4 regions of the Bacillus sp. EB V-12 genome follow, and region 2 is predicted to be linked to each of the others. Evidence: predicted binding sites of a transcription regulator. Region 2 holds the regulator's gene; each other region holds the start of a gene.
The links. The regulator Rex, encoded in region 2, represses fermentation and respiration genes when NADH is low (regulators of the CRP and FNR family bind a similar motif). The targets are predictions, from matches to a motif close to TTGTGAAATATTTCACAA.

Region 1 (8,341 bases), on a different contig from region 2:
TGAAGCGCAAAAAGTATTAGCGGAAGAAATGACGAAATTTGTTCATGGAGAAGAAGCATTCCTGCAAGCTGTGAAAATTACAGCAGCGTTATTTAGCGGAGATATTAAATCGTTAACAGCTGATGAAATTGAACAAGGTTTTAAAGAAATGCCAACATTCCAGTCTTCAAAAGAGACGAAAAACATCGTAGAATGGCTAGTTGATTTAGGAATTGAGCCATCTAGACGACAAGCACGTGAAGACATTAATAATGGTGCGATTTCTATGAATGGTGAGAAGGTAACAGATGTGGGTACAGATGTTACGGTAGAGAATTCATTTGATGGACGATTTATTATTATCCGTAAAGGGAAGAAGAATTACAGCCTTGTGAAGTTAGGCGAATAGTTTGTGTGAAAGGATGGGAGTAGGAAGAATACTTCCATCTTTTCGTATACACAATTTGGACATAAAATAATCAGTAAATTTAGATAATTAAAAGGGTTATACGATTCTTCTGCCGAATAAATAAGTTAGAGAAAATTACGGATAAAAATAGCCCGAACCATGCAGGGCATGATTCGGGCTTATATTCAGATTAGTAAGCTAAGCTGAATAGACCTTTAATGTGTGATAAGTAACGAACGTTACTTGCTTCTTTCATTAATGATGCTGGTAAGCCTTTAAGTGGAGTATTGCTTGCTCCAATTGTAGCAACCGCATCTTTACGTCCTAGACTAGCAAGTGTTCCAGAGTTTACAGGTGCGAACTCTTCGAATGCTTTGCCTTCTAGTGCTGCGTATAAGTTGTATCCAATTAACTCACCCATTTGCCAAGCGATTTGTGCAGTTGGTGGGTATGGACGTCCGTCTGGAGCGAAGACAACAGCGCTGTCTCCAGCAACGAATACGTCTTTGTGAGAAGTAGATTGTAGGTATGCATCAACTGTTGCACGTCCACGGTTAACTTCAAGACCTGATTCACCGATTAATGGGTTACCTTGTACGCCGCCCGTCCAAACGAATGTGTTAGCAACAAGTTTTTGACCGTCTTTTAAGTCGATTTCGTTGCCAGCAACGTTTGTTACAGGAAGACCAGTTAAGAATGTAACGCCGCGCGCTTCTAGGCTAGTAGTTGCACGTTCGATTAAGTGGTCTGGTAATACTGGAAGGATTTTTGGACCTGCTTCAACAAGAAGAAGTTTCACTTCTTTTGGATTTACGCCGTGGCTTTTTGCAAGTTTAGGCATAATGTCAGCAAGCTCACCAACTAGCTCAACGCCAGTTAATCCGCCACCACCGATTACGATTGTAGCATCAGCTTCGTTTTTCGTTTTCGCGTATTCACGAATACGGTCTTCAACGTGTTTGTAGATTTTATTTGCATCAGCAGCAGATTTTAATACCATGCTGTTTTCTTCTAGTCCTGGAATACCGAAGTAAGCAGTTTTACTTCCTAAAGCAACTACAAGTGCATCGTAAGATAAAGTAGTGCCGCCAGCTAATTTGATTTCTTTGCTATCAACTGAGAATGACTCAACTGTTGCGATTTTAAGATCGATATCTTTACCTTTGAAAAGCTTTGTAAGTGGCATTGCAACTGCTTGCTCAGACACGTTACCAGCTGCAAGGCGGTGTAGTTCAGTGATGATTTGGTGCGTTGGGTATTGGTTAATCACTGTAACTTGTGCTTCTGATTTACTGTAATATTTACGTACGTTTAAAGCGGCAAGAAGACCGCCATAACCAGCGCCTAAGATGACAATTTGTTTTGACATAGTATGATATCCCCCGTCTTTACTAATTGTTGTTATAAGTTAACTTATTTATTGTTACGTTCTGCACTAATTTGAAGATATGCGTTCACAAAGCGGAACATTTTTTGTGCTTGTGGATCTTTTAATAATTTTAATAGACCGAACAGGCCGATAACTTCGTTGCTTTCGTCAGCACGATCTTTCGCTTCGATTGCAGTAGCAGCCATGCTTTTCACTGTATCTTTTACAGGTTCTACAAGCTCTGTGATTGCACCAACAGTGTCGCTTTTTAATACTTCATCAGTAGCAACAGTTTGAGCGAAGTCATAAGACTTAGTTAAAATGTTAACAAGCTCAGTTAATTTTGGAAGCTGTTCTACTAGTGTTGTTAATGATTCTTGTACCTCAGGTTTTAACAACTGATCAAGTACATCAAGTTGTCCTTGGCTAGCAGAAATTTGTACAGTTTCTTGTTCTGGCTTTGTTTGAGTCATAGTTTCTGGCATCTCCAATTCTCCTTTACGATAGCAATACTCTTATTTTTTATAAGTAAGATAGTAAACGGTTACGAAACTTTATACAAAGTTTCACAAAACACAATAAAATGCCTTTAAATTTATGACAGCAAGTAAGCTGACATAAATCTAAAACCATAACGTCTTACTTATTATTTATGAACTGTCCGATACATGGCTTGTCCGCATAATGGAAAAGCTCCGTTACCGGAAAGTGTATATAATATATATCCTATATTATATACTATATACACCTATGTTAACATAAAAATGATTCCTAATTATTTGATATTGAGTGTATAACGTAGTGCTGACAAGGTATGAAAGCGTATAAAATATTTTGTTCCAGTTAGAAATGTACATATATATAAAGAAAAAAAGGAAAAAATGAACAAATTCATGTTCGTTTTTTCCTTTTTCCTATTATTCACCTTCTGCAATTAGCATCGATGTGTTACCTTCTTTTTCAAGATGGCATTCGCCCCAAGAACAAAGAGAATCAAGAATGGATTCTAAAGACCAACCGTAGTCGGTAAGAGAATATTCTACTTTCGGTGGGACTTGGTTGTATACTTTTCTTTGAATGACGCCGTCGTCTTCTAATTCACGTAATTGCTGTGTTAACATTTTTTGTGTAATACCAGGCATGGAACGTTTTAGTTCACTCGTTCTCTTTGTACCTTTCGTTAAGTGACAAAGGATAACAACCTTCCATTTTCCGCCGATAACTTCTAAAGTCGCCTCTACAGGAATATTGTATTTCTTCATATGAAATCCTCCCTTTGTAAGTAAAATAAGTTAAATCATACAAATGTTACTTTTTAGTACCTATAGCACTTTAAAGTACGTACTTTTTATTATGTTAAATATGTTTCATAATAGCACATGTAAGAGGCAAATGAGTAGTACGGTACCAAAAAGTGACTATGTTACTTTTTAGTGCCTATCGTACTTTAAAGTGCGTTCTTCAAAAAAAGAATGAAACCATTCATAATAGCATTTGTAGAGATTAAATATATTTTTTAGAAGATAAAAGGGCCTTTTTATCACACTATTATGATTGGATTTCTTGTAATAAGGAGGAATTCAATTGAGTTCATATACAGTACCATCTTCGGAAGTTCAGACGAACCGAAGAAGTATGTTTGCTTTATTAGCACTAGCAATTAGTGCGTTTGGGATTGGTACAACCGAGTTTATTAGTGTCGGTTTATTACCATCGATTTCAAAAGATTTAAATGTTTCTGTTACAACAGCTGGTTTAACTGTTTCCCTATATGCGTTAGGGGCGGCAGTAGGAGCTCCTGTTTTAACAGCGTTAACGGCAAGTATGTCGAGAAAGACATTATTAATGTGGATTATGGTTATTTTCATTATTGGTAATGGTATTGCGGCGGTAGCAACAAGCTTCACTGTATTAATTATCGCAAGGATTGTATCTGCGTTTGCACATGGTGTGTTTATGTCGATAGGATCTACAATTGCGGCTGCAATCGTACCAGAGAATAAACGTGCTAGCGCAATTGCGATTATGTTTACTGGATTAACAGTTGCAACTATTACAGGTGTGCCAATTGGAACGTTTATCGGTCAAGAGTTTGGCTGGAGAGCGTCATTTATGGCGATTGTCGTAATTGGAATTATTGCTTTTATCGCAAACAGCATACTAGTCCCATCTAATTTAAAAAATGGTGTACCTGTATCGTTTCGTGATCAATTCAAACTAATTAAAAATGGAAGACTATTACTTGTTTTCATTATTACTGCACTTGGATACGGCGGTACATTCGTAACATTTACGTATTTATCACCGCTATTACAAGAAGTAACAGGGTTTGAAGCGAGTACTGTCACTATCATTTTATTAGTGTATGGAATCGCCATTGCGATAGGGAATATGGTCGGCGGAAAATTATCGAATCATAATCCGATTCGAGCGCTATTTTACATGTTCCTTATTCAAGCAATTATATTATTTGTTTTAACATTTACAGCGCCATTTAAAGTAGCTGGATTAATCACAATTATTTTCATGGGACTATTCGCATTTATGAATGTTCCGGGGCTACAAGTATATGTAGTTATATTGGCAGAGCGCTTTGTTCCGAGTGCGGTTGATGTTGCTTCAGCAATTAATATTGCCGCATTTAACGGAGGAATCGCTTTAGGTTCTTATATAGGTGGCCTTGTAACGAATTCGTTAGGATTAATCCATACTGCTTGGGTAGGCGGTCTTATGGTAGTAGCCGCTGTTATTTTAACAGCGTGGAGCATGACATTAGAAAAAAGAGATCAAGTAAAATAAAAGGAGAGAAAATAAAATGAAAAACTTACAAAGTAAAACAGTATTAAGTAATGGTGTAGAAATGCCTTGGTTCGGTTTAGGTGTATTTAAAGTAGAAGAAGGACCAGAACTTGTAGAAGCAATTAAATCAGCAATTAAAGCAGGATACCGCAGCATCGATACAGCTGCAATTTACGGAAATGAAAAAGCTGTAGGTGAAGGAATTCGTGCAGGTATTGAAGCGACTGGTATTGCAAGAGAAGAATTATTTATTACTTCAAAAGTATGGAACGCAGATCAAGGGTATGAAACAACAATCGCTGCATACGAAGAGAGTCTAAAAAAATTAGGACTAGATTATTTAGATTTATATCTTGTTCACTGGCCTTCAGAAGGAAAATATAAAGATACATGGAGAGCGCTAGAAACACTTTATAAAGAAAAGCGCGTACGTGCAATTGGTGTAAGTAACTTCCAAATCCATCACTTACAAGATGTAATGAAAGATGCAGAAATTAAACCAATGATTAACCAAGTAGAATACCACCCTCGTTTAACACAAAAAGAACTACAAGCTTTCTGTAAAGAACAAGGTATTCAAATGGAAGCATGGTCACCACTAATGCAAGGTCAATTATTAGATAACGAAACATTACAAGAGATTGCTGAGAAACACGGTAAAACAACAGCTCAAGTTATTTTACGTTGGGATCTTCAAAATGGAGTAATCACAATTCCAAAATCAACGAAAGAACGCCGTATTATTGCAAACCCTGATGTATTTAACTTCGAATTAACGAAAGAAGATATGGAAAAAATCGATGCGTTAAATCAAAATCACCGCGTTGGTCCAGATCCTGATAACTTCGATTTCTAAGATTAAGGTAAGAAAAAAGAGTGCGTAAAAGCACTCTTTTTTTGTGCATAAAAATAGTTTCTAAATAAATACTACTTAGTATTAAGTTTGTTATTAAGGGGCTGTAAACATGAATATAAAGCAATCGTTCAAACTTTTAGCTATGTTTTTAAGTGTTTTATTTGTGTTATTCCCACTTCAAAAAGCATTCGCAGAAGTGATGGACCATACAAAGTATCAAATGGATTGGAGTTATAGTAAGTCCAAGAAGAAGCCAATTCGAACAGAGCTTATTAAAACGGCAGATGGCAAAATTGCTTTTTGCTTAAATGTAGATTTGAAATCTCCAAGCGGTCAAGATTTACCGGAAATGGGGAAAGTGGATATTAATGTGTACCGTGTACTATTGAATGGATATCCACAAAAGAGTCCACAAGAATTAGGTGTATCTGATTGGAGAGAGGCGCATTACGCAACGCAGCTTGCAGTGTGGAATGCGTTAAAACAAATCGATATTAATGATTTAGATTTCCGTAATAAAAATGTAGAAAAGGTAACGAAAGATATCGTTGCAAAAGCAAGTGCTAGTGAAGAACTACAAGAAATTACGATGGGTGTAACTCCTACAGAAGAACAAGAAGCAGTCTTAAAAAATGATTTCTTTGAAACAGGCTTATATACAGTAGAAACAAATGCAAAAAGCGGAACGTATAAAGTGCAAGCAACAGGTGCACCAGCGGGCGTGAAATTTGCAAATGAAAAAGGCGAAACAAAAACAGAATTTAATGTAGGAGAAAAGTTCCGCATTTTAATTCCGAAACAAACACCAGCTGGTGGATTTAGCTTTAAAGTATCAGGAAATTTAACGAAATTACAAGGGATTGCGCATAAAGGTACACCGACTATTCAAAATGCAGTAGTATTACTTGAGCGTAGTGAAGAAAAAACAAGTCCAGAGTTAGCGGTAAGTTGGAAAAAGGCTGAGGCTCCAAATAAACCAAATAAGCCATATACTCCAAATAAGCCATATACTCCAAATGAACCGCATAAACCGAATCAAAAGAGATAATGAAAAAGCATTGGTATATGCCAATGCTTTTTCATATGAATTCTTTAAAGATATATCAAGATAATAATTAATCGAGTGAAACACTATTTTAACGTTTGAAGAAGTATTTAAAAATAATAAAATATGGAGAAATCTAAACGTTACAATAAATGGATTTTATTCACGAAATTGTAACATTATTCTAATTAGAGAGGCTATCAAACAAAGTGTAAAGCGTGTACAATTCAGTTGGAAAAACTACCTATAGATGGTCATATATGAAGAAAATGTAAAAATATATTGTTGTTCACATTTTTAGATGTATAGATGACAATACTGAAAAATATCTTTTACTATTCTCTTTTTTATGTAGCAAGAGAACTCATCACAAATAGAGAGAAGTGAGGAGGGGATATTACATAAAAATTGTACAATGTAAGAAAGCGAATACATGGAGGGAAATGCGGTAGTAATAGATACAGGTGCGCGAGGTGTTAGTCTATTCATTAAATACTTTTATATAAATAATAGGATTACTTATTAGATGAATATATAGAGTAGTTTCTCTAAATAAAGGAACAGGGGACACAGATTATGTCGAAGAAAAAGACGAGTAGGGTATTAGTAGCTAGTATATGTATATCTACATTATTATCACCAGTAGCTTTCGAAGCATCGAAAGGATATGCCGCACCTTTGGAAGAGAATAAGGGCGGGAGTTTAGAAGAGGTTCAAGAGAATAAGTTTGAGCAAAGGGTATTTCAGTTGCCGGGGAAAGGTAGCGTAGAAGAAGAAAATAATCGTGTAAGAGTTACTTGGAAACTTTCCGCTAATGAACCGACTGGAATTTATGCAGAGCCAAATGAAGAGATTACAATTGACATAAAAGGAACGCAGTCTATCCAAGCTTTTATTGGAACGAGATCTTATGATGAAAAGGACCCAGAGGAGTTTGATTTAAAACCAGGAAAAAATGTTATTTCATCTTCAAGAGGCGGTATTTTATATTTTTATAATATGAATAACGAAGGAGAAGTAACAGCTTCCGTTACAAATGGTGGTAGTCACTTTCCTTTATTTATTTTAGGTAAGCATACGAAAAAAGATTGGGATGAAATGTTAAAAAAATATAAGGATCCTTATGCAGTTGAATTAAAAGGTGAGAGAAGCTTAATTACTACTACTTACAATTCTGTGCAGAAATATATGAAGAATACGGATCCAACAGATTTAATGAAATTGCATGATAAGATTATCCGTTTAGAAAACGCAGTGGCAGGATTATCTGAGGACAGTGTTGGGGTTGCAAAATCTCCAACTCATTATGTTCAGTTTGTTGAAAAACGGAAGCCTGCTAAAGGGGACTTTATGTTTGCGAAACATTATCATACAGGATATATTCCAACTGCAATGAATAGAGTTTTAGATATAGAGGTACTTGAGAAGGATGGATGGGGACCGTGGCATGAAGTTGGTCATTTACATCAGCAAGAACCGTGGAAGTGGTCTAAAGTAAGGGAAGTAACAGTAAATATTTACTCATTAGCTGTTCAAAAGGCGTTAGGGAATCAATTAGAAATGGATGAGCACTATAAAAACTCATTTGAGTATTTAGAGAAGCCTAAAGCAGAAAGATTCATTGATGACATTAATCCTCTTACAATGTTTTGGCAATTAAATGTAGTGTATGGAGAACATTTTTATCCTAGGTTACATCAAGCTTATCGTTTGTTACCTCAGAGTGAAATGCCTCATTCTGATGAAGAGAAAAAGCAGCTATTTATTTATATGACATCAAAAGTGGCAGGGCAAAATTTAATTCCTTTCTTTGAGGAGTGGGGATTAACACCAAATGATGATATTAGAGAGAAAATAGAAAAATCAAAGTTACCTAAATTAGAA
Region 2 (8,341 bases):
GCACTTCTAATTGGAGTAAATGCAGCGAAGGCAGTAGCGTTTGCACATGATATTCCGTTAGTCGGTGTTCATCATATTGCTGGTCATATTTATGCGAACCGTTTAGTAAAAGAAGTTCAATTCCCGTTATTATCACTTGTTGTATCTGGTGGGCATACAGAACTTGTTTATATGAAAGAACATGGTTCATTCGAAGTAATTGGTGAAACACGAGACGATGCAGCTGGAGAAGCATATGATAAAGTAGCTCGTACGTTATCTATGCCATATCCAGGTGGTCCTCATATTGATCGCCTTGCACATGAAGGAGAACCGACAATTGATTTGCCTCGTGCATGGCTAGAACCGGATTCGTATGATTTTAGCTTTAGTGGATTGAAATCAGCAGTTATCAACACTGTGCATAACGCAAAACAGCGCGGTATAGAAATTGCACCAGAAGATTTAGCGGCAAGTTTCCAAGAAAGTGTAATAGATGTACTTGTAACGAAAGCAGCTCGTGCAGCAGAAGCTTATAATGTAAAGCAATTACTTCTTGCTGGTGGAGTAGCTGCTAATAAAGGACTTCGTGCGCGATTAGAAGAGGAATTTGCACAAAAAGAAAACATTGAATTAATTATTCCGCCGCTATCTTTATGCACAGATAATGCAGCGATGATTGCAGCGGCAGGGACAATTGCTTATGAACAAGGTAAGCGTGCAACATTAGCCTTAAATGCAAATCCAGGATTAGATATTGAAGCATAGTTATACACATAATTAACCACAGGTTGTGGATAAAACCCATATTATCTGTTGATAATGTGGGTTTTATTGTGTATATAAAATGTTGATAACTTTTTTGTTGGCTGTGGATAATGTGGAAAAGTTATTTTAATGTTTATTTTATAAAGGTGGATATGTGTATAAACTTGTGGATAAATAGGTTGATGTCAGACCTTTGAAGTTGTTCTTTTTCGGGAAATAAAAAGCAAGAAGATATCCCCGAAAAACATTTTGAAACATCCCCCCATTATAGAAGATGCTAATATTGTCAATCTTTGTCGTTAAATCGATATTTCGTGTCGAATTGTTAATATATATAGGGTTACAATAGATATATTTAAAAAATCGTTAGTATATTCTAAGTTACGATAGATATATTCAAAAAATTGTTTAAGCACTAAAAAAAGATGTCACATAGTCAAAAATCCTGACTTATGAGACATCTTCCTTATTTAAATATGCTTATACATGCAGCTCTTCCCATTCTGCCATACAAGTTTCAAGTTGTTCTTGTAGCGTTTGCTTTTTAGTTGTAATTTCACTAGCTTTTTCATAATCTGCATATATTTCTGGTAAGCAAAGTTGATCTTCTAACGTAGCAATTTCTTCTTCTAATTCCACTATACTTTGTTCTAGCTCTTCAATTTTTCTAGTGCGTTGACGCTCTAGTTGTTTACGCTCTTTTTCTTCTAAATAATTTAATTTCTCTTGTGCAACCACCTTTTGAACAGGAACGTCACTTTCTTGCTGTTCAAGTTCTGCACGTTCAATCATTTCATTTTTCTTTTCAACGTAGTAATCGTAATCCCCTAAATATTCCTGTGCACCTTCTGTTGATAACTCAACCACAGTCGTTGTTACACGGTTAATAAAGTAGCGGTCATGTGAGACGAATAGAAGAGTCCCTGGGTAATCAATTAAAGCATTCTCCAAAATCTCTTTACTATTTAAATCAAGGTGGTTCGTAGGCTCATCTAGAATTAACAAATTTGACTTTTGCATCATAAGTTTTGCAAGAGCTAATCGAGCTTTTTGTCCACCACTAAGGGAAGATACTGGTTTCAGTACATCATCTCCTGTGAATAAAAAATTCCCAAGTATAGTACGGATTTCTTTTTCCGGTTGCAGTGGATATTCATCCCATAGTTCATTTAAAACCCGTTTAGAAGATGTTAAGTTTGCTTGTTCTTGATCATAATAACCAACAGATACATTTGATCCGAAAGAAACATCACCATTTAATAGTGGTAACTTATTCACAATGGATTTTAACAATGTGGATTTCCCAATTCCGTTTGGACCAACTAAAGCAACACTATCTCCGCGAGTTAAGCGCATAGTTACATGTTCAATTATAGGGTTTTCATTATAGCCGATGGTTGCATCATTTACTTGTAAAACATCATTTCCACTTTGTTTTTCAATATCGAAGTGGAATGATGCTGACTTAGAATCCCCTAATGGTCTCGTTAATAATTCCATTCTGTCTAGTTGTTTACGGCGACTTTGAGCACGTTTCGTTGTAGAAGCGCGAGCTATATTCTTTTGAACGAAGTCCTCAAGTTTTGCGATTTCATCTTGTTGTTTTTCGTAACGTTTCATTTCTTGCTCATATAATGCTGATTTTAAGTCTAAATATTTACTGTAGTTACCAACAAATCGTCTGCTTTCTTTATTCGAAATTTCATATACTTGTGTAACGAGTTTGTCTAAGAAATAACGGTCATGTGAGACGATTAATATTGCGCCAGGATAACCTTGCAAATATTGCTCAAGCCATGTTAATGTTTCGATGTCTAAATGGTTTGTAGGCTCGTCCAAAATAAGTAAGTCTGGTTTTGTTAATAATAATTTCCCGAGAGCTAATCTTGTTTTTTGCCCGCCGCTTAAAGTAGAGATCGTCGTCTGGTGCGTTTCAACTGGGAAGCCAAGGCCGCTTAAAATGGAGCGAATATCCGCTTCATATTGATATCCACCTTGATCTTTATAATTGAGTTGTAATTGGTCATAATCAGCTAACAATCTTTCATATGTAGCTTCGTTTGAAAAGTTTTCTTCTTTTCCCATTTCTTGCTCAAGCCTTCGGAGTTTTGTCTCCATTTGCTGTAAATGGGTAAAGACGGTTAGCATTTCATCCCAAATTGTTAAAGACGTTTCTAGTCCAGTATTTTGAGCTAAATATCCGATTGAGACATCTTTCGGTTTTATAATTTCGCCACCATCATGAGATAATTCACCAGCGATAATTTTTAATAATGTAGATTTACCTGCTCCATTCCTTCCAACTAATGCGATACGATCTTTTGTTTGTACTTCCAATTTTATGTTTGCAAGAATTGTTTCTGCACCGTATAATTTCGAAAGCGCGTTTACTTGTAATAAAATCAATGTTTTCACCTCAAATAATTTCTTAACTTTGCCATGTTTATATTTCTCAATCATACTAAAAATAGTGTATAGTTTAAAATAAAGAGAGAATACTTCTTCTCTTTATTATACAAGGAATTTAATGAGTGCTAAACTTCTGTATTTGATTAAAGTATATGAATAAAGATAGGAAGAGAGGAGAGGTCATATGGATCAGCAAAAGATTCCACAAGCCACTGCTAAAAGATTGCCTCTATACTATCGATTTATCCAAAACTTATCTCTTTCTGGTAAGCAGCGTGTTTCATCGGCCGAATTGAGTGAGGCAGTAAAAGTAGATTCCGCAACAATACGAAGAGATTTTTCGTATTTTGGAGCGTTAGGGAAAAAGGGATATGGATATAACGTAAATTATTTATTATCATTTTTCCGCGAAACACTTGATCAAGATGATATAACACGTGTAGCACTTATTGGAGTAGGTAATTTAGGGACCGCTTTCTTACATTATAATTTCACGAAAAACAATAATACAAAAATTGAAATGGCATTTGATGTTAGTGAAGAGAAAGTTGGAACAGAAATCGGGGGCATTCCTGTATATCATTTAGATGAATTAGAAGAGAGATTATCAAATGATATACAAGTGGCAATATTAACAGTACCGGCTACAGTAGCACAAGCTGTAGCAGATAGATTAGCTGAAACAAGCGTGCACGGTATTTTGAATTTCACACCAGCGCGATTAAACGTATCAGAGAATATTAGAATTCATCATATTGACTTAGCTGTAGAGTTACAAACATTAGTTTACTTTTTGAAAAACTATCCACAATAAAACGCAGAGGGAGCGACCTCTGCGTTTTATTATTGTTTCTTGTTTGTGAATTTAACTAATATAAGGCGAAGTGCCAAATTAAAATCAATTGTTGCCATAACTGCAAATAGTATTGTCCACATATTCCAGATTGTATCTGTCACGTTCGTAATGGCGAAGCGTGTAAAGATACATCCAAGAAGGAAGTATAGTGCAGCCATGAACAATGGTGAGTTTCTCATACAAAAAATCCTCCGATAAAGCCTTGCATTTTTTCAGCTTCTTTAATCATTTCTTGAATTTGTTCATTGCTCATAAAAATTTGCCCAATAGCGACTAATGTATTCATTGCAACATGAGCTGCAATCGGAACGATAATACGTTTCGTCTTCACATATAAGAAGGCGAATACGAGCCCCATAGCAGTGTATACCAATAAGTGAGTAAAATCAAAATGAATTGCTGCGAATACAAGCGAACTAATGATAGCTGCAATAAAGAAGTTAAACTTCTTATAAAGTGTACCGAATAGAATTTTTCTAAATACGATTTCTTCTAAGATAGGTCCAATTATAGAAACAACAATAAGGAACCAAGGTGTCGTTCTTGCAATTTCCATCAGTTTCATTGTATTTTCTGAACCTTGTTTAATTCCTAGCAGTTGCATCTCGATCATACCGGCAACTATTTGTGAAAAGAAAGCTAAGAAGAACCCGATAAAAATCCATCCAATAGTAGCTGGAACAGAAGAGCGCATTGCATCTAAATGCCTGTCACGAATATCCGTTCTAAGTAACCAAAGTACGATACATAATGCAATAAAGAAGCTAATGATTGCCCAGTGTCCCGTTATGATTTGTCCTTTTTCCTCAATGGTAAATCCTCTATTATCATAGAGTCCTGTTTTTAGGAGAAGTGGTAATCCAACAACGCCAGATAACTGCATTAAAATGTATGTAACGATAATCCACCAGTATTGTTTCTTCAAATGGTTTAACCATCCTTTCTAACTATAGTGTATGAGATAAGTTAGGATAACATGTAAATATGCTACCTACGATATAAACCTCACTTGAATTATGTTTTTTTCGTAAATCCTTATTTGAAATTATAATAGAAGACAGGAGAAAGTTGTGTGTGTAGCGAAAACAACTTAGGGTGTCCTTTCATATTGTAACATACGAGCAGTGGAAACAACGATTCATATAGTAAAGGCAGTATTCTATATAGAAAGTTTATATAGTGATTTGCGAAAAAATTATGATTTTTTTACTTGCAAAAGAAATTGAGATTATTTATTATTATAAGTGTGTTAGCACTCGGATGACTTGAGTGCTAATAAAAGAAATTTACATAACAAAATGAGGAGGTTATTGTTCATGCTAAAGCCATTAGGTGATCGCGTTGTAATTGAGCTTGTTCAAGCAGAAGAAAAAACAGCAAGTGGTATCGTATTACCAGATACTGCAAAAGAAAAACCACAAGAGGGTAAAGTTGTTGCAGTAGGTACTGGTCGAGTGCTTGAGAATGGTGAGCGTGTTGCTTTAGAGGTAGCAGCAGGTGATCTTATCATCTTCTCAAAATATGCAGGTACTGAAGTGAAATATGAAGGTACAGACTACTTGATTTTACGTGAAAGTGACATTTTAGCAGTTATCGGTTAATTATATAAATCTTAAAAAATCCAAGGGGGTCAATTATTATGGCAAAAGATATTAAATTTAGTGAAGAAGCACGTCGTTCGATGCTTCGCGGTGTCGACACTCTTGCAAACGCAGTAAAAGTTACGCTTGGACCAAAAGGTCGTAACGTTGTACTTGAGAAAAAATTTGGTTCACCACTTATTACAAATGATGGTGTAACAATCGCAAAAGAAATCGAATTAGAAGATGCATTCGAAAACATGGGTGCGAAATTAGTAGCAGAAGTTGCTAGCAAAACAAATGACGTAGCTGGTGACGGAACAACAACTGCAACTGTATTAGCGCAAGCTATGATTCGTGAAGGTCTTAAAAACGTAACAGCTGGTGCTAACCCAATGGGTCTTCGTAAAGGTATCGAAAAAGCTGTTACTGCTGCAATTGAAGAATTAAAAACGATTTCTAAACCAATCGAAGGCAAATCTTCTATCGCACAAGTAGCTGCTATTTCTGCAGCTGACGAAGAAGTAGGTCAATTAATCGCTGAAGCAATGGAGCGCGTTGGTAACGACGGCGTTATTACTTTAGAAGAGTCTAAAGGATTCACAACAGAATTAGACGTAGTAGAAGGTATGCAATTTGATCGTGGATATGCATCTCCTTACATGATTACTGATTCTGACAAAATGGAAGCAGTTCTTGATAACCCATACATCTTAATCACTGACAAAAAGATTTCTAACATTCAAGAAATCTTACCAGTATTAGAGCAAGTGGTACAACAAGGTAAACCACTTCTTATCATTGCTGAAGATGTTGAAGGCGAAGCTTTAGCTACATTAGTAGTGAACAAACTTCGTGGTACATTCAACGTAGTAGCTGTTAAAGCTCCTGGATTTGGTGACCGTCGTAAAGCAATGCTAGAAGATATCGCAATCTTAACAGGTGGCGAAGTAATCACTGAAGAATTAGGTCGTGACTTAAAATCTGCTACAGTTGAATCTTTAGGACGCGCTGGTAAAGTTGTTGTTACAAAAGAAAACACAACTGTAGTTGAAGGTGTAGGAAGCACAGAACAAATCGAAGCTCGCATCGGTCAAATCCGTGCGCAATTAGAAGAAACAACTTCTGAATTCGATCGTGAAAAATTACAAGAGCGTCTTGCTAAACTAGCAGGTGGCGTAGCAGTAATTAAAGTAGGTGCAGCAACTGAAACTGAGTTAAAAGAGCGCAAACTTCGCATTGAAGATGCACTTAACTCAACTCGTGCAGCAGTAGAAGAAGGTATCGTTGCAGGTGGTGGTACTTCACTTATGAACGTATACACAAAAGTAGCTTCTATCGTAGCTGAAGGCGACGAAGCAACAGGTATCAACATCGTACTTCGTGCACTAGAAGAGCCAGTTCGTCAAATCGCAATCAACGCTGGTCTAGAAGGATCTGTAGTTGTAGAGCGTCTAAAAGGCGAAAAAGTAGGCGTTGGTTTCAACGCAGCTACTGGCGAATGGGTTAACATGCTTGAGTCTGGTATCGTAGATCCAGCTAAAGTAACTCGTTCTGCACTTCAAAACGCAGCATCTGTTGCAGCTATGTTCTTAACAACTGAAGCTGTAGTTGCTGACAAGCCAGAACCAAATGCACCAGCAATGCCTGACATGGGCGGCATGGGCATGGGCGGTATGGGCGGAATGATGTAATTCCGTTTGCCCTAAAAAACATCCATTTCTATATAGAAATGGATGTTTTTTTATGTTTTTTAGAAAAGGAAATGAATTTCTGTAGAATTTTGTCGCTTTCTCTCTTGACCATATTGATACTTCATTGTTAGAATCTAGGAAGATAATATAAAACGATCCTTCATATATCCTCAATGATATGGTTTGAGAGTCTCTACCGGGTTACCGTAAACAACCTGACTATGAAGGCAGTGTGTCTTATATTTATAAAGAGCGGAGACTATCTTTCTTTATAAAGCCAGACCCCTGCCTTTTCTTTGTTATGAGACTAGAGGCGGAGGACTGGCTTTTTTTATTATATTGGTAATGCTTTTCGCCAAATTGGTGAAAATATTTATATACGAGAACTAACGTTGGGGTGATTATTTTGAAGAAACAACACGATACAATTATCGTTTTAGATTTTGGAAGTCAATACAATCAGTTAATAGCACGTCGAATTCGTGAGTTCGGTGTATACAGTGAACTTCATCCACATACAATTACTGCAGAAGAAATTAAAGCAATGAATCCAAAAGGGATTATTTTCTCTGGTGGACCAAATAGTGTATACGGTGAAGGTGCATTACATTGTGATGAAAAAATCTTTGAACTAGGTTTACCAATCTTCGGTATTTGTTACGGTATGCAGCTTATGACGCAACACTTCGGTGGTAAAGTAGAGCGTGCAAATCACCGTGAGTACGGAAAAGCTGTTCTTAAAGTAGAGAACGAATCAAAATTATATGCGAACCTTCCAGAAGAGCAAGTTGTATGGATGAGCCATGGCGACTTAGTAACTGGTTTACCTGAAGGATTCGTAGTAGATGCAACAAGTGAGTCTTGCCCAATTGCTGGTATGAGCAATGAAGCGAAAAACTTATACGGTGTACAATTCCACCCAGAAGTACGTCACTCTGAGCACGGTAACGATTTAATTAAAAACTTCGTATTCGGCGTATGTGGTTGTTCTGAAGGATGGAACATGGAGAACTTTATTGAAGTAGAATTAGAAAAGATTCGTGAAACTGTTGGAG
Region 3 (8,341 bases), on a different contig from region 2:
GCCTCGCAGGAAGAAGCGAAGCCACCGAACATTCTAGCCGCTGGAACTGAATTATAAAAAAAGTGCAGGTGGCTCGTTTAGAACAGGAGGGCGTTGGAAGCCCTGACGAAGAGGCGCTTTTTGCCTCAAAGGAAGGGGTGAAACGACCGACTGTTTTAGCCACTGGAACTGGATTATAAAAAAAGTGGAAGCGGTTCGCTCAGAACGAGACGACGCTAAAGCAAAGAATGGAAGCAACAAAGGTTTATAAAAAAAGGGAGAGCCAGCTTCTTTCAAAAAGAGAGAAGCGGCTCATGAAAATATGAAGGAGGAAATTTTCATGGAAAAAACAGTAGGAAATGCGGTTAAAGGCGGTAGCTTTTTAGTAGATGAGATTACGATTGATCAAGTGTTTACGCCAGAAGATTTTTCATCTGAGCATAAAATGATTGCAAAAACGACAGAGGACTTTATTGTAAATGAAGTTCTTCCAGAGCTTGAATATTTAGAGCAACATGAGTTTGATCGTTCAGTTCGTCTTTTAAAAGAAGCTGGGGAACTTGGTTTATTAGGCGCTGACGTACCAGAAGAGTACGGCGGAATTGGTCTTGATAAAGTAAGCTCAGCGTTAATCGCAGAGAAATTCTCTCGCGCTGGTGGCTTTGCAATTACTCACGGTGCTCACGTAGGTATCGGATCTTTACCAATCGTATTATTCGGTAACGAAGAGCAAAAGAAAAAGTATTTACCATTACTTGCAACTGGTGAAAAATTAGCTGCATACGCATTAACAGAGCCAGGTTCAGGATCTGACGCATTAGGTGCAAAAACAACTGCACGTTTAAATGCAGAAGGTACACATTACGTATTAAACGGTGAAAAACAGTGGATTACAAACTCTGCATTCGCTGACGTATTTATTGTATATGCAAAAATCGATGGAGAGCACTTCTCAGCATTTATCGTAGAGAAAGACTACGCTGGCGTATCTACAAGCCCAGAAGAAAAGAAAATGGGTATTAAATGTTCTTCAACTCGTACGTTAATTTTAGAAGATGCGTTAGTACCGAAAGAAAACTTACTTGGTGAAATCGGTAAAGGTCATATTATCGCATTCAACATTTTAAATATCGGTCGTTATAAATTAGGTGTTGGTACAGTTGGATCTGCGAAACGTGCAGTAGAAATTTCAGCACAATATGCAAACCAACGTCAACAGTTCAAACAACCAATCGCTCGCTTCCCATTAATTCAAGAGAAACTTGCGAATATGGCAGCAAAAACATATGCAGCTGAAAGCTCTGTATATCGTACAGTAGGTTTATTCGAAAGCCGCATGAGCACATTATCTGAAGAAGAAGTAAAAGACGGTAAAGCAGTAGCAGCTTCTATCGCTGAATATGCAATCGAGTGCTCTTTAAACAAAGTATTCGGTTCTGAAGTATTAGACTATACAGTAGATGAAGGTGTTCAAATTCACGGTGGTTACGGATTTATGGCAGAGTACGAGATTGAAAGAATGTACCGTGATTCTCGTATTAACCGTATTTTCGAAGGAACGAACGAAATTAACCGCCTAATCGTACCAGGTACGTTCTTACGTAAAGCGATGAAAGGTGAATTACCACTTCTTCAAAAAGCACAAAAATTACAAGAAGAGTTAATGATGATGATGCCAGAAGAAGTAGGCGATGAGCCATTAGCACTTCAAAAGTATTTAGTAACTAATGCGAAGAAAATCGGCTTAATGGTAGCTGGATTAGCGGCTCAAAAATACGGTAAAGCATTAGATAAAGAGCAAGAAATTCTTGTGAATATCGCTGACATCGTAAGTAATCTATACGCAATGGAATCAGCTGTTCTTCGTACAGAAAAAGCGATCAAAACAACTGGTCTTGAAAAGAATAAACAAAAAGTGTTATACACTGAAGTATTCTGCCAAGAAGCATTTAACGAAATCGAAGCAGATGCGAAAGAAACACTTATCGCAGTTGAAAACGGCGACATGCTGCGCATGATGTTATCATCATTACGTAAATTAACTCGCCACACACCACTTAACGTAATTCCGAAGAAACGTGAAATCGCTGCGAAAATTTTAGAAGATGAGCGTTACACAGTTTAATATCTTTAAAGAACAGTAGTCGTTTATACGGCTACTGTTCTTTTTTTGAAAAAAAATTTTTTTAGTGACATAAAACTAATACCATTAGTATAATAAAACTAATGGTATTAGTTTTTGTGAAAAGGGAGATGGGACTATGAGGATGATACATGAAAAAACGGTATATCAATTGTCATTTTTGCCAAGAGTGTTTCCTGTGAATTGTTACTTTGTGGAGGAAGAAGCTGGTTTAACTTTAATTGATGCGGCTTTGCCATATAGCGCAAAAGGTATTTTACAGGCGGCTGAGAAAATAGGAAAACCAATTACTAAGATTGTATTAACACATGCGCATGATGATCACATCGGTGCATTAGACGCATTAAAAGAAGTACTTCCTCATGTTCCAGTCTATATTTCTAAGCGGGACGGAAAGCTGTTAGAAGGAGATACGACGTTACAAAAGGATGAACCGAATACGCCAATAAAAGGCGGTGTACCTAAAAAGATAAAAACGGTACCTGATATTTTATTAGAAGATGGCGACCGAGTTGGATCGCTTCTTGCGATTATGACACCGGGACATACGCCAGGCTCCATGTCGTTTCTTGATGTAAGAAATAAAGCTCTTATTGTCGGAGATGCATTCCAAACAAGAGGAGGTATGGCTGTTTCAGGACAAATGAAATTTTGGTTTCCGTTTCCGGCGATGGCAACGTGGAGCAAAGAAATATCATTACAAAGTGCACAGAAGCTAAGCGAATATGAGCCTTCCTTGCTTGCGGCAGGACATGGAAAAATGATAAACGATCCAGTGGCTTTCATAGAGCTTGCTATTAAAGAAGCGAAGCGGAATATAGAAAGTAGAAAAGAGGGTTAATTGATGTCACCGAGAATCGGACTTACATTACAAAAAATTGTAGAAACAGCAGCAGAAATTGCAGATGCAAATGGAGTACAAGAAGTAACGTTAGCTTCATTAGCGCAAACGTTAGGGGTACGTTCGCCCTCACTATATAATCATGTAAAAGGGTTACAAGATGTACGGAAAAATCTTGGCATTTACGGAATCAAAAAGCTGCATAACAGACTGGAAGAAGCTGCCGAGGATAAACGGATGGATGAAGCAATTCATGCTTTAGGAGAAGCGTATGTAGCATTTGTCCGAAAACATCCTGGACTATATGAAGCAACTTTTTTACGAGATGAAGAAGTAAGAAAAGCAGGTGACGGAATTGTAAAGCTTTGTCTTCAGGTTTTACAACAGTATGGCTTAGAAGGAGAGAATGCACTTCATGCGACACGCGGATTCAGAAGTATTTGTCATGGATTTGCTTCGATTGAACAGCAAGGCGGATTTGGTTTGCCGTTAGATCTGGATATAAGTTTACATGTATTATTGGAAACGTTTATTAAAGGATTACGTGAATAAGAAGCGAGGCAAACAAAAACCTTAGAAGTGATTCTAAGGTTTTTTAGTGCATATGATTTGAAAAGAGCGGTAGGCTTTTTCTCATTACATGATATTATTTTGCAGGTTTGAAAAATGTGTATATGGCTACGGAAAGGCAAACGAAAATAAATGCAATAGGATCTTGATATGGATTAGGCTCAGAGCCCTTCTGGATTTCTGTAAGGAAGTCATGTGTTTTCATGTTTATTGCTCCTTTAACTAATAAGTTTTATATGATGCGAGGGTTATAGTGGATAGGAAGTGTTTTTTGAAATTTCATATAATAATTATTGCATAGTAATTCTATTCCTAAAACTATAAAATATAAAGTTTTCATAATATGTAAAATTGCATATTATTCTTTTTGAAAAAATTGTTATATTATCTATATATTTGTATTAAAGGATTTTTGTTAAGGTAATGAAAACAAATGGAGGAATAGTATGAGAAAAACAGTATTAGACGCGTATAATGCAGAAAGAGAAGTAGATAACATAACATATAAAAATCTAGTTGTAACGATTGCAAGCATTCTAGGGTTCTCACTCTTAGGGGGATTATTCCTTGCTTTAGCCCTTGGAATTTTTGGAGAAGAGGTATTACGTGCTAATTTAGAGGGATATTATTTACTTCTATTTGATGCAGCTGTTGTTACTATTGTTTTATTTGCTTATAAACCAGTGCTTCATTTTATTAAGAACATATGGGATGTATCTGTTTTAAAAAATGGGAAAACCTACTTGTATTTATTAATAGGTTTTATCATCATTGCATTAACTCAGTATGTAATGTTAGAGTTGTTTAGCTTTGAAAGTGCAGGGCAGCAGCGAGATCAATTAGGGAGCTTAGGACTTCAAAATAGTCTACAAAGTATTATATATGTGTTAAGTGTTGCTATAATTACACCAATTAAAGAAGAAATTTTATATAGAGGTATTTTGTATCGATTTTTTGAAAAGAAATATAGTTTTCTAGTTGGTATCATTATTTCTTCCTTCATCTTTGGGATTCTTCATGGTGGTTTTCCGGTTACGGCAATGATTATGGGGATTGTATTTGCTATGTTATACAAAAAGACGCAATCTATTATACCTAGTATTATTTTACACATTATATGGAACTTACTTGTGAGTATAAGTATGATTGTATCTCTATAAAAATAAATACATAACCAGTATAAAAGATGAATGGCTTAGCTATTCATCTTTTATTTTTTTTATATGTGGGAAAAGTTGATGAATACAATCCAAAAAGAACCAAATACTAATGATGAATGAACAAAGAAAGGCGGGTATGTTATATGCAAAACTTAACAGAGCTTGAAGTAGAAAACTTACGTCATTTAATTGGTGGACACGCAACAATTATTAACAAGTTGGAGCAGTATGCACAGACGTGTACAGATCCACAACTGAAACAAATGCTACAAAAAGATGCGCAAGATGCACGAAATACGAAACAGCAATTAATGACTTTCCTAGGATAGGAGGAAGCGGAAAATGAATGAAAAAGATATGGTAAATGATTATTTAGCAGGATTAAATGCAAGTTTAACAAGCTATGCAAATTATATTGCTCAGTCTGATAATGAACAGTTACATCAAACGTTAATTCAAATTCGTAATCAAGACGAGGCGCGCCAACGTAATATGTATGAGTACGCAAAGCAAAAGAGTTATTACAAACCGGCAGCACCTGCTAATCCAATGATTGTACAGCAATTAAAAAGTCAATTAAGTGCGGAATAACAGGAAAAAGAAAACGAGCGAATTTATTCGCTCGTTTTCTTTTTGTATATGTCAATAAATACATAATAAATATTTTTCCAGTTGTAACAAATATGACGAAAATGGAATATGACAATTCACAAAAAGGACAAAAACTTTGTTCAACATTTCACAAAGTATCCATGGTTTCTATCGTGGGAACCTCTATAATTAAGAATGTAAAGAACAAAAGAAATAGATTATATGATCACTTAGGAGAGATTGCTATGAAAAGACATACAAGAAAAATTGCAATTATCGGTACTGGATTAGTTGGATCAAGTTGTGCGTATTCCATTGTAAATCAAGGGATTTGCGAAGAGCTATTATTAATTGATATAAATCATGAACGTGCAGTTGGGGAAGCAATGGATTTATCACATTGCATTAACTTTACAAATACAAGAACAAAAGTATATGCAGGAAGCTATGAAGACTGCAAAGATATGGACATTGTCATTATTACAGCAGGACCAGCACCAAAACCAGGGCAAAGTCGCTTAGATACTTTAGGAGCGAGTGCGAAGATTATGGAAAGTGTTGTTGGTGGCGTAATGGAAAGTGGATTTGATGGTATTTTCTTACTTGCATCGAACCCAGTTGATATTATTACATATGAAGTGTGGAAATTATCTGGATTACCTAGAAATCGCGTAATCGGTACAGGAACATCATTAGATTCTTCTCGCCTAAGAACAATTTTATCTGAAATGCTACATGTAGATCCTCGTAGTATTCATGGGTATTCATTAGGAGAACATGGTGATTCTCAAATGGTTGCTTGGTCTCATGTAACTGTTGGTGGAAAGCCAATTCTGCAAATTTTAGAAGAACAAAAAGAACGATTTGGTGAAATAGATTTAGATGAAATTGTTGAGAAAACTGCAAAAGCTGGCTGGGAAATTTATAAACGTAAAGGAACTACTTATTACGGAATCGGAAACTCTCTAGCGTATATTGCGAGTTCAATCTTTAACGATGATCACCGTGTCATTGCTGTATCAGCCATTTTAGATGGTGAGTACGGTGAATACGATATTTGTACAGGAGTACCAGCTATTATTACTAGAGACGGTATAAGAGAAGTTGTAGAACTCAATTTAACAGAGGATGAAGAATCTCGATTCGCAAAATCAAACGATATTTTACGTGATTATATGAAAACAATTGGTTACTAACTTATAGGAGAAGGTGAAACAAATGAAGGAATATATAATGTCTCGTGTATTTAAAGCATCTGCTGGAATCGCACAAGGTATTTTCGTATCCCTCGGAATTGGTTTACTGATCGAAAATATAGGAAGAATTGTTGATATACCATTACTTATTACAATCGGAGTTGTTGCAAAATCACTAATGGCACCGGCAATTGGTGCTGGAATTGCTTTTATGCTCGGTGCAAACGGTCTTGTAATCTTCTCGGCGATGGTAGCCGGAGCGATTGGTGCCGGATCCATTTCGATTACTGAAGCTGGTCTAATTATTAAAACAGGTGAGCCAATCGGTGCATTATTAACAGCAACTTTAGCTGTATATATTGGTAAACGTTTAAGTGGAAAAACTGCGTTAGATATGATGCTCGTTCCATTTGCGGCCATATTAGGTTCTGGTTTAGTAGGCATTTGGTTATCTCATAATATTACTCCTGTTTTAAATGCAGTTGGAGCGTTTATTAAAGATAGCTCAGCTGGTAGCCCATTCATCGCTTCTATCGTCATTGCAGTAGTTTGGGGACTATTACTTATCTCTCCAGCTTCATCAGCTGCGTTAGCAATTGCACTTAGCTTAGACGGTGTTGCAGGTGGTGCTGCTCTTGCTGGATGCGTTGCTCAGTTTATCGGATTCTCTGTCATCTCAGCAAAAGAAAACAATTTAGGTGGCATATTAGCTCAAGCACTTTGTACTCCGAAAGTACAGTTACCAAATATCACTAAAAATCCAATGATTCTCGTCCCAACTGTCGTCGCCAGTGCTATAGTCGGTCCAGTATCAGCATTAATTTTCCAACTGGAAGCAGGAAAGGAAATTGCAGGTCTTGGATTAAGTTCTCTTATCGCACCAATTAATTTAATTTCCAGCCAAGGATGGGAAGTTCTCCCGGCGATGGTAATTACTTATATCGTCATTCCAGTAGCTGTTTCTTATATACTTTACATTGCTCTTAAAAAAGCAGGTTGTATTCATTCTGGTGATATGACTGTACCGCAATCTTAAATTGAAAATCTCCTTAATAATAGATAAAAGCAGACTGAAGCCACAGTCTGCTTTTTTGTCATGCTACATTCTATGATTTTGTTTTACTGGAACTCTTATTGGTTCTTTGGCCAATAAGAGCTGAACGCCGAAGTAAAGTATGCTTGCAAGCGTCATTCCAGAAACGGCATCTACAAAGGCATGCTGCTTCGTAAATAGCGTTGATAAAATAATAAGTGTACCGAAGAAAGTAAGGATGTAATATTCAAAAACATGCTGTTCTCTACGCTTAAAGGCAGCTAACATAATTACAAATGTAGTAAGAACGTGAATGCTAGGGAAACAGTTTACTGGCTGGTCGATACTATAAATATAGCGAACTAGTTCAGAAAATACATCTGTTCCAACGACAGTCGGACGTGGTACAGTTGTTTGCCAAAAATAATAAATAGAAAAACAAGCAAGCTTTCCAAAAATAACACTACTTAAAGTAACATAATATTGCTTTCGGTCAGCAAAACAGTAATAAATAAGTGCGCCGTATAAGTATGGAAACCAAAGTAAATAAGGAATAATAAATGCTTTTACAAATGGAATCCAATCATCTACTACAGTTGTAACGTCTACTGCGTGAACAGTCGATTTATTTAATACGTCGTAAAGGGGACTTACGAGCACGAGTAGAAGTATATAACTTAACGGAAGAAAAGATGAAAGTTTAAATTTCTTCATGTTGATCTCCTATGTTTAGTAATGTAAGTAAATTCAATTGATTATAATATAGAAACGTGAATTGGGCTATCGATTTTACTTACATTTTCTTGAATTAACCTTACGTTTTTGTCA
Region 4 (8,341 bases), on a different contig from region 2:
CGACTTTTATTATCTTTCATCACGCAAAAAAAGTGCAGAATTCTTTCTAACACAAGATTTCTGCACTTTTATATTATGCTTATTTATTCTTCCTTATTTCTCTACATAAACCGACTTAACAATCGTACGATTATATGGTTTTCCTTCTTTATTCATCCCTTTTATATCCATCGTAACGTTATATACTCCCGGTTGTTTTATATCTTTCAAAGCACCTGTAAATGTATTCGTATTAACATTTTGTAATTCATTAAATTCAGAGACTAACTTACCTTCTTTATTAACGACTCTTACTGTTATGGAAAGATCCCCTTTCATTTCAGGTGCCACTGGTGATTTTTTCAGTTTATACTCAGGTTTATTTACTTTAACTTTTGTAGGCATTTGAAGAACAAATGGCGCGCTATTATTGTAATCGCTTACAACTAAATATGCATCTTTCGACTGCTTCGCCATCATTTTGATTTTCCATTCGCCTACTTCCAATCTATCAAACTTAAATGTTCTAATTGTCGCCCCATTAAAGAAAGATTCGCCTTCACCAGTAGTTATAGCGCTATCTTTGTTTGCATAGATTTCTCCTTTTGGAGATACCATTTGTACTTCTACATCAGAAGAAGCAGTTAGTACAGAAACTATTCCTTCAGCCTTTTTATCAACAGAAATACTTTGCTCTATCCACTGATTTTGTGGTAATTCGCCTCCTAAAATATTTTGATTTGAAGTTGTATTTAATTGTTCTAGATTTTCATTTGAACTAGTGCTGGATGCTACTAAAGCTGGTAACCCCACATTTGTCGTACGTAAATATGGTTCAATTCGTGCAAAAACAGCTGATCCTTTTCTTATATTGTCATGATCAAATCTGGAATCTGTAAATAAATGTGTACCGTACGATAGCTTCGCACTCCATTCATTTACTAGTCCATCATTTGAACCGTACGATGATAAATATAACCCGCCCATAGATAATGCAGAAAATATTGGTCCCCAGCTAGTCCCAGTAGCCGTATAGTAACGGTTTAATTTAGCTGCTGGGTTGTTATCTATTATTGAACGAAACTTTGCCATTTCACCTATTTGTAACGAATACGTACCATCATCTTTTTGACCTAATATAGAAGCAAGCCACCCTGCCCACCAACTATATGACAAATCTGCTAAATTTGAGCCATGATGCGGTGTAGCAAGTGTAATAACATTTCCAACAAATCGATTCGCACCATATTCAACTAATGCAGCTTGTGTATCAATTCCACCTTTACTATGCGCTACAATATTAACTTTCTTACCGAAATGATTATATATTTCTTCAAGTTTTTGTGCCAACAATTTTCCGTTATCCCACTGACTAGCCGAACCTTTCCCCGCTGCATCATACAATTGTATAAACACTGTTTGATAGCCTGCTTTTAAAGCATAATCATACATATCATTTATATCATGATATACTGTCTTTCCATACCAACTATCAGCATTACCATTTCTTCCTTGTACAAAGAGAATTGGCGGTTTATTCTCATCATAATTAGCAGGTTTTTGGCCTAAAAACCATTCTCCAGGTGTGAATACTTCTGTATCAGGAAACCCCTTTCCAAGCTCTTTTACAACTTCTGCCTGTACATTTGTGCTAATCGTTGGAGCCATGATAAAAAATACAATTAGTAAGGCCACACATCTTCTCATCAGTCGCATATTACTCCCCCTATTTTTTTGAAAGAAGGTGTTCTTTATAATATTTTATATTTTCCCTTCCTTAATAATAGCTAATCTTTTATTTTTAAAAGATGTTAGCCCTATTTTTAGAAGGTTACTAGTTGTATACCCTCTTCCTTAACTCTCGTTATTCTCTTTGTTTCTACCTCTTCCTTTTGATAGAATACGACAAAAAAGTTTCTCAATAATTGTTAACTTCGCTACACCCAGATATTTTTTAAATCATTATTGTTTATATAAAGCATACAAATCTTGAAAAAATTTTAGTAAAAAAACATTTTATTACTAGTTAGTTATTTAAAAATATAATAAAGATATGTACTTTCTTTTCATTAAATACAAACTAATTTTAAAGGAGCTTGTATTATAAGACTTTCCTACGATTAAAAATTAAACTGAAATTTCCGAATAGAAAATCATATTTCCAGAAACATATATTATGATAATTTCCGCACACTTGAATTAACTTTTTAGAAGTACTAACCTATCGGTGAGCAGAAGAAAATTCTGTAAAAAGAAAGGAGAATACTTTATGATGACCAAATTACAAAAGGAGTTTTTTAAACGCTTAGAAATTCCTGCAAAAGAAATAACATTTGATGATTTAGATGAAATTCTCTTAAAAATGGGAATGATTCTCCCCTATGAAAATCTTGATATTATGGCTGGTACTATTAAAAATATCTCAAAAGATAACTTAATAGAAAAGTTACTTATTCAAAAACGAGGTGGACTTTGTTATGAATTAAACTCCCTATTGTATTATTTTTTAATTGATTGTGGGTTTCAAGTATACAAAGTAGCCGGTACTGTTTATGACCTTTACGATAATAAATGGAAACCCGATGATGGTCATGTCATTATCATATTAAGTCATGAGGATAAAGATTATGTTGTGGATGCAGGTTTTGCATCTCATCTCCCTTTACATCCAGTCCCTTTTAACGGAGAAGTCATCTCCTCTCAAACAGGAGAATATCGAATTCGTAAGCGAAATACTCGAAAAGGTACGCATATTTTAGAAATGAGAAAAGGAGCTAACGGGGAATCTACAAGTTTCTTACAATCTGAACCTTCAAACGAATGGAAAATAGGCTATGCTTTCACTGTAGATCCAATAGATGAGAAAAAAGTGAATAAGATTCAAAAAGTGATTGTAGAGCATAAAGAATCTCCTTTTAATAAAGGAGCTATCACTTGTAAATTAACTACTTATGGTCACATATCATTAACAAATAAAAATTATACAGAAACCTTTAAAGGCACCAAAAATAAACGACCAATAGAATCTAAAGATTATGCTCGCATTCTTCGTGACTCTTTTGGAATAACGCAAGAGAAATATGTAGGAAAAACACTAGAAAGAGGCTAGTTGACTACAAGTATTTCATAATAAAGCAGATTCTATATTTAGAATCTGCTTTATTTTATATTTTGTTATAAATTAATTTAATTTTGTTGTTACCCTTTAATTTTCAATTATATACTCATCATCATATTTATCGTATTGTAGCCCTTTCCCTATCTTTGACTCCGTAACTTGATCTCTTAAAAACGGTGCAGCATCCATTTTACTAGTTGCAATTTCAATTCCATATTTTTTCGTTAAATGAGCTAACTCTATTAAAAACCACTCTCTTCGCAATGTAACTGGAATATCCAATGTTTTTCTTTTCATATATAATAGCACCTCTTTTATTTTCATAGCTTAAAAATATCACTGGATGCACTTATTAAAACTACCTTTCACCGCTAACATCCAATGAAACATTATAGTATATGCATGTCCATTTCAAACGTGCTATCACAAATATGATATTTAAGTTTACATAATTATATTATGTAATAGTAGGAAAGGAAGGCATGTCCCTTCCTCTTCTACTATAGAGATTTAAATTAAGAACATCTTGGTACACCTAAAGCTAAAAATAAACCTGCTACTCCCGCAGTAATCGGTACTTTTAACGTAATAACATCATCTACCTTCGTTACTAAAAAGTAAGCATTACCTTCTTGTAATATACAAGTTACCAACAATTGAAATTCCATTCAAATCTCCTCCTTTCAATCGATATACTATAATTTATGAAATCTCTTTCAAAAAGTAATAGGAAATATATCCATTTTTCCTTATATATAAAATAAATGTTTATGAGTCTATTAAAAATATTAATTTTCTAAATTTATACAAAACGTGTAATATCCAATAAATTCCTATATAATCAATAAGAAGAATCTTACAAATGGAGGTATGAAAATGTCGATTTTAAGTAATATTGGTGCAGCTTTATTTTTTATTGCTTTTATTCTTTTAATCTTATGTATCATTTCATTCTTTAAGAAAAATGGAAAAGCAAAACAATATGGACGTCCTACCGTTATTCTTTTTATGATTTCTATTATATTAATAACGGCCGGTACAACAAAATCGGAACACCCCGTCGTCGAGTTTTTTTCTACTTTAAGTTTCATTCTATTTATATTCTTCCTTGTTCTAGCAATCTTATCTGTTATTAAGAAAACAGGTGTAGCGAAAAAACAATTTATTATTACAGCTGTATTATTTGTCATTTTTGTTGCGTTATTAGGTATTTCAGCTCCTTCTTCTGAAAAAACGACAGCAACTAGTACAAAAGTTGCCTCTAATAATGAAGAGCCAAAAGATAGCGAACAGAAAAAAGAGCTAGAAAAGAAAGAGGCGGACGAAAAAACTCAAAAGCAAGAAGATGAGAAGCGTCTAGCCGAAGAACAAGCTCGTAAGCAAGAGGATGAAAAACGTCAGGCTGATGAACAAGCTCGCAAACAACAAGAAGAACAAAAACGTCAGGCTGATGAACAAGCTCGTAAACAACAAGAAGAACAAAAACGTCAGGCTGATGAACAAGCTCGTAAACAACAAGAAGAACAAAAACGTCAGGCTGATGAACAAGCTCGTAAACAACAAGAAGAACAAAAAGCACAGCAAGCTCAAACACAACCAGCTAATGGTAATACTGATAGTGCATACTACAAAAATTGTGCTGCAGTTAGAGCAGCTGGGAAAGCTCCTTTACATAAAGGGCAACCAGGTTATAGCTCTCATCTTGATCGTGATGGCGATGGAATTGCATGTGAAAAATAGTAATAAAAAAGAAGCTTTTACTAAGCTTCTTTTTTATTAACGTAAAATATTACCACTTATTACTTTCCCCCTTATTTTAATAACATTCTTCTTATTATTCTCAAAAACGACACAGAATAAGTGATTTCAATCACTACATAGATTTTAATTTATCGCTATTCTTAATTCAGATATTACATTAAAACTTTATGGAGGCATTCATATGGAACATACATTTACTGAAACTTCAATTGTTGGTGAGATTGTTACACAATTTCCGAAAGCTAGTGATCTTTTTAAATCATATAGAATAGATTTTTGTTGTGGCGGTAATAAGCCACTTATTGATGCAATTCATGAAAGAAATTTATCAGCTACTGAAGTGCTTACAGAGTTAAATACGCTTTATCATAATACGAAACGATTAAATGAATCGGAAATTGATTGGAAAAATGCTTCTTATCGTGAATTGATTGATTATGTTATAAATAAGCATCACCGCTATTTAAATGAAGAATTACCACAGTTAAGTCCATATGTGACAAAAGTATTACGTGTTCATGGGGCAAGTCAGCCTCATTTAGCTCAAATTCATAAGCTATTTCATGAACTTAAAATGGAATTAGAACAGCATTTAATTAAAGAAGAAATGGAAGATTTTCCATTAATTTTAGAATTTGAACAAAATCCAACTAATGAAAACTATGCTAAGTTACGTAAAGTAGTAAATGAACTAGAAAATGAGCACAATCATGCTGGAAATATTATAAAAGAACTTCGTAAAGTGACAAATGACTTTACTCCTCCAGAAGGTGCTTGCGGTACTTATCGACTTGTTTACCAACGCCTCGAAGCGCTAGAGTCTGATTTATTTGAGCATATTCATTTAGAAAATAATATTTTATTTCCGCGTGCCATTACGAAAGCATAAATCAAGTGCAGGACATGAGTGTAAATACTTATGGCCTGCTTTTTCGTTTCGCGAAAAATATTCACATCCCCTTCACATAAAACCGAATTTTAACAATTTGTGAATCATTATAAAAATGTGATAAATATCACATCTCCCCCTTATTTGATTTTCTATAATAAAAATATAATCCTTTGTTCAATATTTCACATAAAAAGGGGAAACGAAAATGAAAAAACGTTTAGTTATGATCGGAAATGGTATGGCTGGCATTCGCTGTATGGAAGAAATCTTAAAACATGATAGTGATTCATATGAGATTACTATTTTTGGAGATGAACCGCATCCAAACTACAACCGCATTATGCTCTCTCATGTTTTACAAGGCAAAACAAATATGCAAGATATCATTATGAATGAATACAGTTGGTATGAAGAAAACGAAATAACTTTGTATACGGATGAAAGAGTTCAAAGTATTAACCGAGAAGAAAAAATTATTATTACAGAAAAGAAGCGTACTCTTACATACGACAAGCTCATTATCGCAACAGGTTCTAGTGCTTTTATTTTACCTGTTGAAGGTTCCGCACTTTCTGGTGTAACAGGATTTCGAACTATTGAAGATACACAATTTATGATAGATACCGCTAAAGAAAAGAAAAAGGCCGTTGTCATTGGTGGCGGGTTACTCGGTTTAGAAGCCGCAAGAGGCCTAATTGATTTAGGAATGGACGTACATGTTGTTCATTTAATGCCTAGCTTAATGGAGCAACAACTAGATACGAAAGCAGCTGCTCTTCTGCGTGAAGATTTAGAAGCACAAGGCATGAAGTTTTTAATGGAAAAGAAAACTGTAAAAATTCTTGGTACAGACCATGTTGAGGGCATTCAATTTGAAGACGGTGAAGTTGTAGATTGTGATTTAATCGTAATGGCTGTCGGAATACGCCCAAATACGCAAATAGCAAAAGATGCTGGTCTAATTGTAAATCGCGGTATTGTAGTCAATGACTATATGCTAACAAATGATGAGTCCATTTATGCAGTTGGAGAATGTGCAGAGCATGACGGTATCGCATATGGACTTGTTGCTCCTCTTTATGAACAAGGTGCGATATTAGCAAAACATATAACAAATTTACAAACTGATGGATATTCGGGCAGTATCGTCGGTACACAATTAAAAGTTGCTGGTTGTGATTTATTCTCTGCTGGCCAAATTTATGAAGATGATCAAACGAAAGCAATATCCATCTTTAATGAATGTAAACGTTCCTATAAAAAAGTATTAATTCGTGATAATAAAGTCGTCGGTATCGTTTTATACGGTGATACAGCTGACGGTACACGCCTCTTTAGCATGTTAAAGAAAGAAGAAGATATACAAGAATATACACCAGCTTCCATTCTTCACAAAGCTGGTGAAGAATGTGAACTTGACGTTGCTACTATGAGTGCGGATGACACGATTTGCGGATGTAATGGTGTTACGAAAGGTACAATCGTTCACGCCATTTTAGAACAAGAGTTAACGACTTTTGAAGAAGTTAAAAGCTGTACGAAAGCCGCAGGTTCTTGTGGTAAATGTCGTCCACTTGTGGAACAAGTTTTATCTCATACACTTGGAGATGCTTTTGATGCCTCAGCGCAATCTGCCGGTATGTGTGGATGTACACCTTTATCCCGTGATGAAGTCGTAGCGGCCATTCACGAGAAAGGCTTAAAATCTCCAAAAGAAGTACGAAATGTTCTTGGTTTTGCACATGAAGACGGCTGTTCGAAATGCCGCCCTGCTTTAAACTACTATTTACGTATGGCGATTCCAGAAGAATATGAAGATGATAAATCGTCCCGTTTCGTTAATGAAAGAATGAATGGTAACATCCAGCACGATGGTACATTCTCTGTTATTCCACGTATGTACGGAGGCGTTACAACAGCTGATGATTTAATGAAAATTGCTGAAGTTGCGAAGAAGTATGATGTTCCACTTGTGAAAATTACCGGTGCAAGCCGAATTGGCTTATACGGTGTTAAGAAACAAGATTTACCTAACGTATGGGCTGACTTACATATGACTTCTGGATATGCGTATTCAAAGTCTCTTCGTAATGTAAAATCATGTGTTGGCTCTCGTTTTTGCCGTTTCGGTACGAAAGATTCATTAGGACTTGGTATGTTGCTTGAACAATCATTAGAAATGGTAGATACACCTCATAAAATGAAAATGGGTGTAACCGGTTGTCCGCGTAACTGTGCGGAAGTACTGACGAAAGATTTTGGCGTTGTTTGTGTCGAAAATGGATATCAACTTTATATTGGCGGAAATGGTGGTACAGAAGTACGTGAAGCTGATTTTGTAATGATTGTCCCTACTGAAGATGATGTCCTTCGCATCGCTGCAGCTTACATGCAATATTATCGTGAAACTGGTATTTACGGAGAGCGTACCGCCTACTGGACAGAACGTTTAGGCTTCGATCATATAAAAGAAATACTACAAGATGCAAGTATGGTTACTACGTTAAATGAACGTTTCCAAACAGCTCGTAGAACATATACGGAAGCATGGGGACAAGCACTAGAAACGAAATCATTAAAAGCGATGTATG

Region 1: a site for Rex is predicted at 2,312-2,329, ahead of ACZDYH_RS19795 (DUF1641 domain-containing protein). Genes of this name have one in related genera too.
Region 3: a site for Rex is predicted at 5,421-5,438, ahead of ACZDYH_RS19460 (L-lactate dehydrogenase). Genes of this name have one in related genera too.
Region 4: a site for Rex is predicted at 5,921-5,938, ahead of nirB (NADPH-nitrite reductase large subunit). Genes of this name have one in related genera too.

The regions. Positions count from the first base shown of each region.
Region 1 covers NZ_JBUXJL010000006.1:155,513-163,853, reverse strand. Annotated here, with positions in the region: gene tyrS (tyrosine--tRNA ligase) at 1-388, shown strand, start outside; gene ACZDYH_RS19800 (NAD(P)/FAD-dependent oxidoreductase) at 579-1,757, opposite strand; gene ACZDYH_RS19795 (DUF1641 domain-containing protein) at 1,802-2,242, opposite strand; gene ACZDYH_RS19790 (winged helix-turn-helix transcriptional regulator) at 2,675-3,019, opposite strand; gene ACZDYH_RS19785 (MFS transporter) at 3,393-4,556, shown strand; gene ACZDYH_RS19780 (aldo/keto reductase) at 4,573-5,412, shown strand; gene ACZDYH_RS19775 (thioester domain-containing protein) at 5,522-6,460, shown strand; gene ACZDYH_RS19770 (putative mucin/carbohydrate-binding domain-containing protein) at 7,034-8,341, shown strand, end outside.
Region 2 covers NZ_JBUXJL010000028.1:5,155-13,495, reverse strand. Annotated here, with positions in the region: gene tsaD (tRNA (adenosine(37)-N6)-threonylcarbamoyltransferase complex transferase subunit TsaD) at 1-747, shown strand, start outside; gene ACZDYH_RS29870 (ABC-F family ATP-binding cassette domain-containing protein) at 1,228-3,153, opposite strand; gene ACZDYH_RS29865 (redox-sensing transcriptional repressor Rex) at 3,341-3,970, shown strand; gene ACZDYH_RS29860 (YdiK family protein) at 4,000-4,191, opposite strand; gene ACZDYH_RS29855 (CPBP family intramembrane glutamic endopeptidase) at 4,188-4,937, opposite strand; gene groES (co-chaperone GroES) at 5,329-5,613, shown strand; gene groL (chaperonin GroEL) at 5,652-7,286, shown strand; purine riboswitch at 7,427-7,528, shown strand; gene guaA (glutamine-hydrolyzing GMP synthase) at 7,693-8,341, shown strand, end outside.
Region 3 covers NZ_JBUXJL010000006.1:91,398-99,738, reverse strand. Annotated here, with positions in the region: gene ACZDYH_RS19490 (acyl-CoA dehydrogenase family protein) at 320-2,104, shown strand; gene ACZDYH_RS19485 (MBL fold metallo-hydrolase) at 2,241-2,963, shown strand; gene ACZDYH_RS19480 (TetR/AcrR family transcriptional regulator) at 2,967-3,515, shown strand; gene ACZDYH_RS19475 (CPBP family intramembrane glutamic endopeptidase) at 3,980-4,693, shown strand; gene ACZDYH_RS19470 (hypothetical protein) at 4,837-5,022, shown strand; gene ACZDYH_RS19465 (spore coat protein) at 5,036-5,284, shown strand; gene ACZDYH_RS19460 (L-lactate dehydrogenase) at 5,530-6,480, shown strand; gene ACZDYH_RS19455 (PTS sugar transporter subunit IIC) at 6,503-7,516, shown strand; gene ACZDYH_RS19450 (phosphatase PAP2 family protein) at 7,580-8,227, opposite strand.
Region 4 covers NZ_JBUXJL010000003.1:389,858-398,198, forward strand. Annotated here, with positions in the region: gene ACZDYH_RS13515 (esterase/lipase family protein) at 94-1,695, opposite strand; gene ACZDYH_RS13520 (arylamine N-acetyltransferase family protein) at 2,249-3,088, shown strand; gene ACZDYH_RS13525 (hypothetical protein) at 3,185-3,394, opposite strand; gene exsG (exosporium protein ExsG) at 3,613-3,765, opposite strand; gene ACZDYH_RS13535 (excalibur calcium-binding domain-containing protein) at 3,974-4,837, shown strand; gene ric (iron-sulfur cluster repair di-iron protein) at 5,040-5,747, shown strand; gene nirB (NADPH-nitrite reductase large subunit) at 5,956-8,341, shown strand, end outside.